2 regions of the Crenobacter sp. CS_VA4 genome follow, and region 1 is predicted to be linked to the other one. Evidence: riboswitches for the same ligand, from Rfam matches in the RefSeq annotation. Region 1 holds a riboswitch; the other holds the start of a gene.
What was found. A riboswitch is a leader RNA that binds a small molecule or an ion and turns the genes downstream of it on or off. The one in region 1 is predicted to bind glycine.

Region 1 (4,444 bases):
CCGGTTCCTTGGCGACCGCGGTCGGCAGCTACCTCGAGGCGCGCTGCCGCGGCGGCGAGTGGCTGGTGCGCATCGAGGACCTCGACCCGCCGCGCGAGCAGCCCGGCGCGAGCGAGCACATCCTCGCCACGCTGGCGGCGTTCGGTTTCGAATGGGATGGTGAGGTGGTGTACCAGAGCCGGCGCCATCATCGCTACCGCGATGCCTTGCAGGCGTTGGCCGAACGCGGGCTGGCCTATCCCTGCACCTGCACCCGGCGCGAGATCGCGCTGGCGGCGCGTCCGGGTGTCGACGGCCCGGTCTATCCGGGCACTTGCCGGCACGGCCTGCCGCCGGGCCGGGAGGGGCGCGCCTGGCGGCTCAAGGTCGAGTCCGGCGAAACCGGCTTCGTCGACCGCCTGCAAGGGCCTTATGCACAGGACCTGGCGCGCGACATCGGCGACTTCGTGTTGCTGCGCGCCGACGGCTTCTGGGCCTATCAGCTGGCGGTGGTGGTCGACGACGCCGAGCAGGGCATCACCGACATCGTGCGCGGCGCCGACCTGTTGGTGTCGACGCCGAGGCAGATCTGGCTGCAGCGTTGCCTGGGCGTGGCGACGCCGGGCTACTGCCACCTGCCGCTGCTGGTCAACGCCGCCGGCGAGAAGTTGTCGAAACAGACGTTGGCGCCGGCGATCGAGCCGGCCGGCGCCGCTGCCGAATTGCGTCTGGCGCTGAGCCGGCTGGGCCACGAGCCCGACCCGACCTGCCAGAGCGTCGCCGAGTTGTGGCAGTGGGCGAGGGCTCACTGGCAGTTGGCACAGGTGGCGCCGGCGCCGGTGGTGGCGTAAGTCGGCGCCCCCCGACCCGATTGAACGTCGGCGTGACTGGCCGAACACCTGATCGGCGGCTGAACCACTCCGTCGGCGAAACCGTCAAGGCCGCCGCCGAGGAATGTTTCCCGCACTAGCGGGGATTTTAGATGGCTCGACAGGCATGCTTCGGCCAACCTTGCAGGGCGTCGCTGAAAATGGTGTATTGCAATGCAAGGTACCTGTTCATATACTGCTGCTGTCAGTGAACCCGCGTCGTGATTCCGGCCGACTATCGTGTAGTGCAAGGTAGTATGGCAACACGGCAGCGACAGCCAAACCGGGAAAGGCGAGTGAAGACACAATTGAAGAAGGGCACGCTGGAGATGTGCGTGCTGGCCTTGCTGGCCCGCGCCGACAGCTACGCTTACGAGCTGGTCAGCCGGCTGGCCGACTGCATGGAAATCAGCGAGGGCACCATCTACCCGCTGATGCGCCGGCTGCAGGCCGAGGGCTGGGTGACGACCTATCTGGTCGAGTCACCGAGCGGGCCGTCGCGCAAGTACTACGCGCTGACGGCGGCCGGGCGGCAGAGCCTGGTCGAGATGCAGGCCGAGTGGCAGGAGTTCGTCAGCGAAGTCAACAGCGTGCTGGCGCCGCACGCGGCGAACGACGCGCAGCGCGCCAGACAGAACAATCCGCAGGGAGAGGTGTGATGAATCAGCAGACGTTCATGCAGCAACTGGAGGCGGCGCTGGCCGGGCTGCCGACCGCCGAGAGGCAGGAGATCCTCGCCGACTACGCGGAGTATTTCGGCGACGCGCTGGCCGATGGCCGCAGCGAGGAGGAGGTGGCCGCGTCGCTCGGCGACCCGCAGCGCCTGGCCCGCGAGCTGCAGGCGAAGGCGCGGCTGCAGGCGTGGGAGTCGCGCCGCTCGGTCGGCAATCTGTTCGGCGTGGTTGGTGCCATGGCGGGGCTGGGCGTGCTCAACTTCGTGCTGGCGATCCCGTTCATGGTCTATCTGGGTGTGTTGACGCTCGGTTTCGTGGTGTCGGGTTCGCTGCTGTTCGCTGGGGTGCTGTTGACCGGGCTATGGGTCAGCAACAGCCTGTTCGGCTGGCCGACGATCGAGCCTATCCTGTTCAACCAGGGCGCCGGCCCGGCGCTGATCGTCGGTGCACCAAATAGCGGCCGGCCGCTGGTCAACATCCAGGGCGGGCAGGGCGACAAGGTAGTGATCCTCCGCGACCCGAGCACCGGCAAGACGCTGGTCGAGGCGTCCGGCGCCGACGGTTCGGTGCGGCTGGAGCGCAGCGCAGACGGCTCGGTCAGCCGGCTGCAGTTGTCCGGCGAGGACGGCGTGGTCGAGCTGCAGGGGCTGGGCGGGATTTCCGACCGCTCGGCGCTGTTGATGACCGGCCTGGGGCTGCTGCTGGCCGGCGGGGTCGGCCTGCTGATCGTGGTGGTGCTGGCGCGGGCGACCTGGCGGGCGCTGGCGCGCTTCGGTCGTTACCAGCTGGCGCTGCTGTCGGGCGAGCGCGACGGTTTGGCGCGGGCCTGACAGGGCAAGGTTGGCCGAAGCAGGGCGGTTTCGGCCAAGCTTGGCGCCGTGATGGCCGCCGTTCGTCGGCGGCTTGATCGAGGCCGAATGACAAGCCGGCAATCTGCCGGGATGTCGCTTGACACGAAGCTAAAACCGGCTTGCCATTCGGCCGGCCAGCCACGATAATCCGGCCAACATGCAGGAGAGAGCCGCCTTTTCTCGAAGGAATAGGCGGCCGCCGAAGGCGCAAGCGCACCCGCAATCGCTCAGGCAAAAGGACTGTATGGGACCCGGTGGCCATTCGGCCGACCGACCAAACTCTGGAGAGCGGCGCGTGGCAACACGGCGCCCACCGAAGGGGCTAAGGGTGGCGAGCGCCACCTGAAAATCTCAGGTGGCCAAGGACAGAGGGGTGTGTTGAGGGAAACGCACGCACCCATAGGCTGCCCAAGGATCTGCCCCGATGACACAAGCACCCCGCTGTACCCCGTTGTTCCAGTCGCACGTCGATGCCGGCGCCAAGATCGTCGAATTCGCCGGCTGGTCTATGCCTATCCATTACGGCTCCCAACTCAAAGAACATGAAATCGTCCGTAGCGACGCTGGCATGTTCGACGTCTCGCACATGGTGGTGCTCGACATCACTGGCTCCGACGCGCGCGACTGGCTGCGCGGCTTGCTCGCCAACGACGTCGCCAAGCTCGGCTTCGTCGGCAAGGCGCTCTATTCCGGCATGCTCAATGAACAGGGCGGCGTGATCGACGACCTGATCGTCTACCTGGCCGAACACGGCTACCGCATGGTGGTCAACGCCGGCACCCGCGACAAGGACATCGCCTGGCTGAAAGAGACCAGCGAAGGCCGCGACGTGACGCTTACCGTGCGCGACGACCTGGCGATGCTGGCGGTGCAGGGCCCGAACGCGATCGACAAGGTCTGCGCGGTGAACCCCGACTGGGCCGAACAGATCCGTGGCCTGAAGGTATTCCAGGGCCTGCCGTTCGGTGAATGGTTCGTCGCCCGCACTGGTTACACCGGCGAAGACGGCCTGGAAATCATGATCCCGGCCAATGAGGCGCCGGGCTTCTTCACCGCCTTGATCGGTGCCGGTGTCGCCCCGGCCGGCCTAGGCGCCCGCGACACGCTGCGCCTCGAGGCCGGCATGAACCTGTACGGCCACGATATGGACGAAGGCGTCTCGCCGCTCGAAGCCGGCATGGGCTGGACGGTGGCGTGGGAACCTCTTGATCGCGACTTCATCGGCCGCAAGGCGCTGGAAGCGCAGAAGGCCGCCGGCGTGGCGATGAAGCAGGTCGGCCTGGTGATGGAAAGCCGCGGCGTGCTGCGCGAAGGGATGCGCGTAGTGGTGGATGGCGCCGGCGAAGGCGTGATCACCAGCGGCACCTTCTCGCCGACGCTGAAGCTGTCGATCGCGATCGCCCGCGTGCCGAAGGCGACCGGCGATGTCGCCGCGGTCGATCTGCGTGGTACGCTGACGCCGGTGCGTGTCGTCAAGTTGCCGTTCGTGCGCAACGGCAAAAAAGTCTACGAATAATCCCGATCGAACCGAGGTTGGCCGAACACCGCAGGAAACCTTGAAAAACCGCCGTGAGGCAGGCTTTTCAAGGTTGCCGGATTCGGTCGGACCGTTCCGTCATCTTGAGAGAGAGAGAAACTATCCATGAGCCAGATCCCCGCCGAACTGAAATACGTCGAAAGCCACGAGTGGCTGCGTCTCGAAGCTGACGGCACCGTGACCGTCGGCATCACCCACCACGCGCAGGAGCTGCTCGGCGACGTGGTGTTCGTCGAGTTGCCGAAGGTCGGCGCCTCGCTCGCCCGCGACGAGCAGGCCGGCGTGGTCGAGTCGGTGAAGGCCGCCTCGGACGTGTACTGTCCGATCGCCGGTGAAGTCGTGGCCGTCAACGAAGGCCTGGAAGCCGCGCCGGAGCAGGCCAACGAAGCGCCGTACGGCAATGGCTGGTTCTTCCAGATCAAGCCGGCCAACGTCGCCGACCTGGACGGCCTGTGGACCGCCGAACAGTACGCCAAGGAAATCGGCGCCTGAGCCAGATTTAGTCAAACGCCCTGTGTCCGCACGGGGCGTTTT
Region 2 (4,444 bases), on a different contig from region 1:
GTTTATTTCTCTCGAGAGAAAAACCGGGCATTAAATCAAACGGCCGATTAAACTAACTTCAAATTAAATTGTTTCTACGGGAAATAACGCTGTTGCAAAATGAATACGCTGGAAATGGGTATTTTTTAATTCGGGAAATGCTGCGCCGCAGCGCAATGTTTGATCGAATTCCAGCCTAACTCCCTATAGAAAGCTTGCTGATGCCGGTGCAAATCGGTTTTGCGGCAATTGAAATTGGCCGTGGTTACCATTATCGCGAAGTCGGAAATATTGCGATGCACAATATTAATTCCTCACTCACCGATTGACAGCGGCTTCGAGCCTACCTAGATTTTCCGCAGCTTCCGCTCCTTCGGTACGACGAGGGGCGGGACGATGCAGCTGGAGAGATCGCCCGACACGGGCGGCGCCGAAGGGGAATCGCCCCAGAAACTCTCAGGCAAAAGGACTGCCGCATCGACGAGCTCTCTGGAGAGTAGGCCCGCGTGGCCTCGCCGAAGGAAAAGCGCCGGCCCCGCTGGTGCGTAATCTCTCAGGCAAAAGGACAGAGGGGGGCAGACGTCGTAAACCTCGGGCACCGACTGAGCCCCAACTGCCGGCCGGCGATACGCCGAGGTTTGCGCTCCCCCACATCGCCCAGGAGAGGCCATGCGTCCCTATCCCGTTAACGATTCCTAGCGAATCCGCCTGACGAACCCCCCGACAGAATCCGGCCCGGCAATCCAGCATCGGGTTTTGTCCCCGGTTCTAACACACCGCGCGCCCGCCATTCCTTCTCGCCTATCGGCCAGAAGGCGGTGCCCGGCTGCGCCGGTGAAATCCCTGCTGATCTAATTCGACCGTCCCGTGATCGTGCGAAGAGGCATGCGCCGACTCAAGCGACGGCAAGGTGTGCAAAGGAGAAACGAATGCAAGAGCAACAAGACAAGTTGCATCGCGGCCTGGAGGAGCGCCACATCAATATGATGGCGCTCGGTGCCGCGATCGGCGTCGGCCTGTTCCTCGGCTCGGCGACCGCGATCAAGATGGCCGGCCCGGCCATCATACTGTCTTACGCGATAGGCGGCGCCGCCATCTTCATCATCATGCGTGCGCTCGGCGAGATGGCGATCCACAACCCGGTCGCCGGTTCGTTCAGCCGCTACGCACAGGACTATCTGGGGCCGTTGGCCGGCTATCTGACCGGCTGGACCTACTGGTTTATGTGGATCGTCACCTGTATGGCCGAGATCACCGCCGTCGCCGTCTATATGGCCGTGTGGTTCCCGGGCACGCCGGGCTGGGTCTGGGCGCTGGCCGCGCTGGTGTCGATGGCGTCGGTCAACTTCATCGCGGTGAAGGCGTACGGCGAGTTCGAGTTCTGGTTCGCGCTGATCAAGATCGTCACCATCGTGCTGATGATCGTGTCCGGAGCGGGGACGATCTTCTTCGGCTTCGCCAACGGCGGCATTGCTACCGGTATCGCCAACCTGTGGCAGCACGGCGGCTTCCTGCCCAACGGCATGCAGGGCGTGCTGATGGCGCTGCCGATGGTGATGTTCGCGTATCTTGGCGTGGAGATGATCGGCCTGACCGCCGGCGAGGCGAAGAACCCGAAGAAGTCGCTCGCCCGCGCGATCGACACGGTGTTCTGGCGCATCCTGATCTTCTACATCGGCGCCTTGCTCGTGATCCTGTCCATCTACCCGTGGAATCAGATCGGCACCACGGGCAGCCCGTTCGTGATGACCTTCGAGAAGATGGGCATCCCGGCCGCCGCCGGCATCATCAACTTCGTCGTGCTGACCGCCGCGCTGTCCTCGTGTAACAGCGGCATCTTCAGCACCGGCCGCATGCTGTACAACCTGGCGCAGCAGAAGCAGGCGCTGCCAGTGTTCGCCAAGGTTGGCCGAAACGGCGTACCGGTGCCGGCGGTGCTGATGTCGGTGCTGCTGCTGCTGTTCGGCGTGCTGCTCAACTACGTCGCGCCGAAAGAGGTGTTCGTCTGGCTGACCGCCGTTTCCACCTTCGCCGCGATCTGGACCTGGGGCGTGATCTTGCTCTCGCAGCTGCGCTTTCGCAGCCGGCTCAGCCGGGTGGAGCTGGCCGCGCTCTCGTATCGGATGCCGTTCTACCCGTACGGCTCGTACCTCGCCGGTGCGTTCCTGCTGCTGGTCATCGGCCTGATGGCGTACTTTCCCGACACCCGCGTCGCGCTGATCGTCGGCCCGGTGTGGCTCGCGATGCTGGTGATCGTTTATTACCTGCTGGGTTACAACAAGCAGAGCCAGGAGACGCAGCCGGCCACCGCCGAGCAATCGATCTGATTAAAGTGGTAGGCAAACAAGAGGCGCTCTCACGCCTTATGTGAGTGAGCGTTCTTTGTCTGTGTAGGGTTTCCCGATATGCCGTATCGACGGCGTATCGGGTTTTCTTTTGCGCCCTAAGCGTAGACATCGGATTCTGCCGCAGCTGCCGCTGCAACACCGAACACCGCTTCAAGCGATCAGAGGCCGGCAAACAAGCCGGCCTAAACGCTTTGTCAAACGCGTAACCAATCGTCCGGGACCGGACAAATAGGCTCTAATCGAAGCGGTCGTCCCTGACCTGCACCATGCCGTCTTCGACGCGAACCGGGAAGGTCGCCACCGGCTCATACGCCGGTGGCGAAAGCGCCGCCCCGGTGACCAGCGAGAAACGCGCCTCGTGGCGGGGGCAGGTGATCTCCAGCCCTTCGACACGGCCGTACGACAGCGTCTCAGCCTCATGGGTGCAGACGTCCTCGATGGCGTAGTAGTGGCCGCCGACGTTGAACACAGCGATCGGTACGCCTTCCACATCTACGGTGCGGAAGGTGCCGGGCGGGAAGTCCGCTTCCGCGGCGATGTCGATCCATTCGGACATGTCATAGCAACCCTAGTTGCAAGCGCGCCGCTTCGCTCATCGATTCCTGGGTCCAGGGCGGCTCCCAAACCAGTTCGACCTGAACGTCGTTGACCCCCTCGACCTGCCGCACGGCGTCGACTACGGTGGCGGGGAAGGTCTCTGCCACCGGACAGCCGGGGGCGGTCAGCGTCATCCGGATAGCAATATTGCCGGTGTTCGCGTCGACATCCAGCTCATAGATGAGGCCCAGGTCGTAGATGTTGACCGGAATCTCCGGGTCGAAGACGGTGCGCAGCGCGGCGATGACTTGGGCATTCAACGAGTCCTCGTTCCCGGTTTCGTCGATCTTCTTCAGCCAGTCGATGATGCCCATGTCTGTTACTCCGTGGAAACGGGTTCGGCTTGGTTGTGCAACGCTGCGTGCAGGGTGTGCCAGGCCAGCGTGGCGCATTTCACCCTGGCCGGGAATTCCTGCACACCTGCCAGCACTTCCAGCTTGCCCAAGGGGACGACGGCCGCCGACGTTTCCGCTGCGCCAGTCACCAGCGCACGGAAGCTGGCGAACAGGGCCTCGGCTTCCGCCTCGGTTTTGCCCGGCAGCGCTTCTGTCATGAGCGAGGCCGAGGCGATGGAAATAGCGCAGCCGGCGCCTTCGAAACTCGCCGCCTCGACAATCCCACCTGCAAGCTTGAGATAGACCGTCAGCTGGTCCCCGCACAGCGGGTTGAAGCCCTCGGCACTGTGAGTGGCTTGCGCCAGCCGGCCGAAGTGGCGGGGGCGGCGGCTGTGGTCGATGATGACCTCCTGGTAAAGGTCGCGCAGATCGGACATCAGGCAAACACCTCCCGAACCTTGGCGAGGGCGGCGAACAGCGCATCCACCTCCTCACGCGTGTTGTACAGCGCGAACGAGGCGCGCACCGTGGCCGGCACGCCGAAACGTTCCATCACCGGCATGGCGCAGTGGTGGCCAGTGCGCACCGCGACACCCTCAAGGTCGAGGATGGTGCCGACGTCGTGGGGGTGCACGCCGGCGAGGACGAAGGACAGGATGCTCGCCTTGTCGTGGGCGGTACCGATCACTCGCAGGCCGGGGGTTCCGGCCGCCAGTCCGGTGGCATAGTCGAGCAGGGCATGCTCGTGAGCGGCGACAGCGTCCATGCCCCGTGAATTCAGGTAGTCGATGGCCGCACCGAGTGCGATGCCGCCGGCGATGTTAGGTGTGCCGGCCTCGAACTTGTAGGGCAGGTCGTTGTAGGTGGTCCCGTCGAAACTGACCTGTTTGATCATGTCGCCGCCCCCCTGGTAGGGCGGCATGGATTCGAGCAGCGCCTCCTTGCCGTAGAGCACACCAATGCCGGTAGGACCGTAGAGCTTGTGCCCGGAGAAAGCGTAGAAATCGCAGTCCAGGGCCTGCACGTCCACCTTCAGGTGGGGCACTGCCTGGGCACCATCCACCAGCACCGCCGCGCCATGGGCGTGGGCCAGGTCGATCAGGCGCTTTACCGGGTTGATGGTGCCAAGGGCGTTGGAAAGATGCGTCACCGCGACGAGCCGGGTGCGCGGGCCGAGCAGATGCT

Region 2: linked by a shared signal. The riboswitch ahead of ACZ2IA_RS08500 (amino acid permease) and the one ahead of gcvT (glycine cleavage system aminomethyltransferase GcvT) in region 1 are both predicted to bind glycine.

The regions. Positions count from the first base shown of each region.
Region 1 is NZ_JBVMAE010000003.1:66,921-71,364, reverse strand. It holds gene gluQRS (tRNA glutamyl-Q(34) synthetase GluQRS) at 1-830, shown strand, start outside; gene ACZ2IA_RS03765 (PadR family transcriptional regulator) at 1,145-1,507, shown strand; gene ACZ2IA_RS03760 (DUF1700 domain-containing protein) at 1,507-2,352, shown strand; glycine riboswitch at 2,524-2,626, shown strand; glycine riboswitch at 2,645-2,752, shown strand; gene gcvT (glycine cleavage system aminomethyltransferase GcvT) at 2,798-3,889, shown strand; gene gcvH (glycine cleavage system protein GcvH) at 4,016-4,402, shown strand.
Region 2 is NZ_JBVMAE010000007.1:45,350-49,793, reverse strand. It holds glycine riboswitch at 459-558, shown strand; gene ACZ2IA_RS08500 (amino acid permease) at 909-2,306, shown strand; gene ACZ2IA_RS08495 (non-heme iron oxygenase ferredoxin subunit) at 2,563-2,883, opposite strand; gene ACZ2IA_RS08490 (SUF system Fe-S cluster assembly protein) at 2,885-3,238, opposite strand; gene sufU (Fe-S cluster assembly sulfur transfer protein SufU) at 3,244-3,696, opposite strand; gene ACZ2IA_RS08480 (SufS family cysteine desulfurase) at 3,696-4,444, opposite strand, start outside.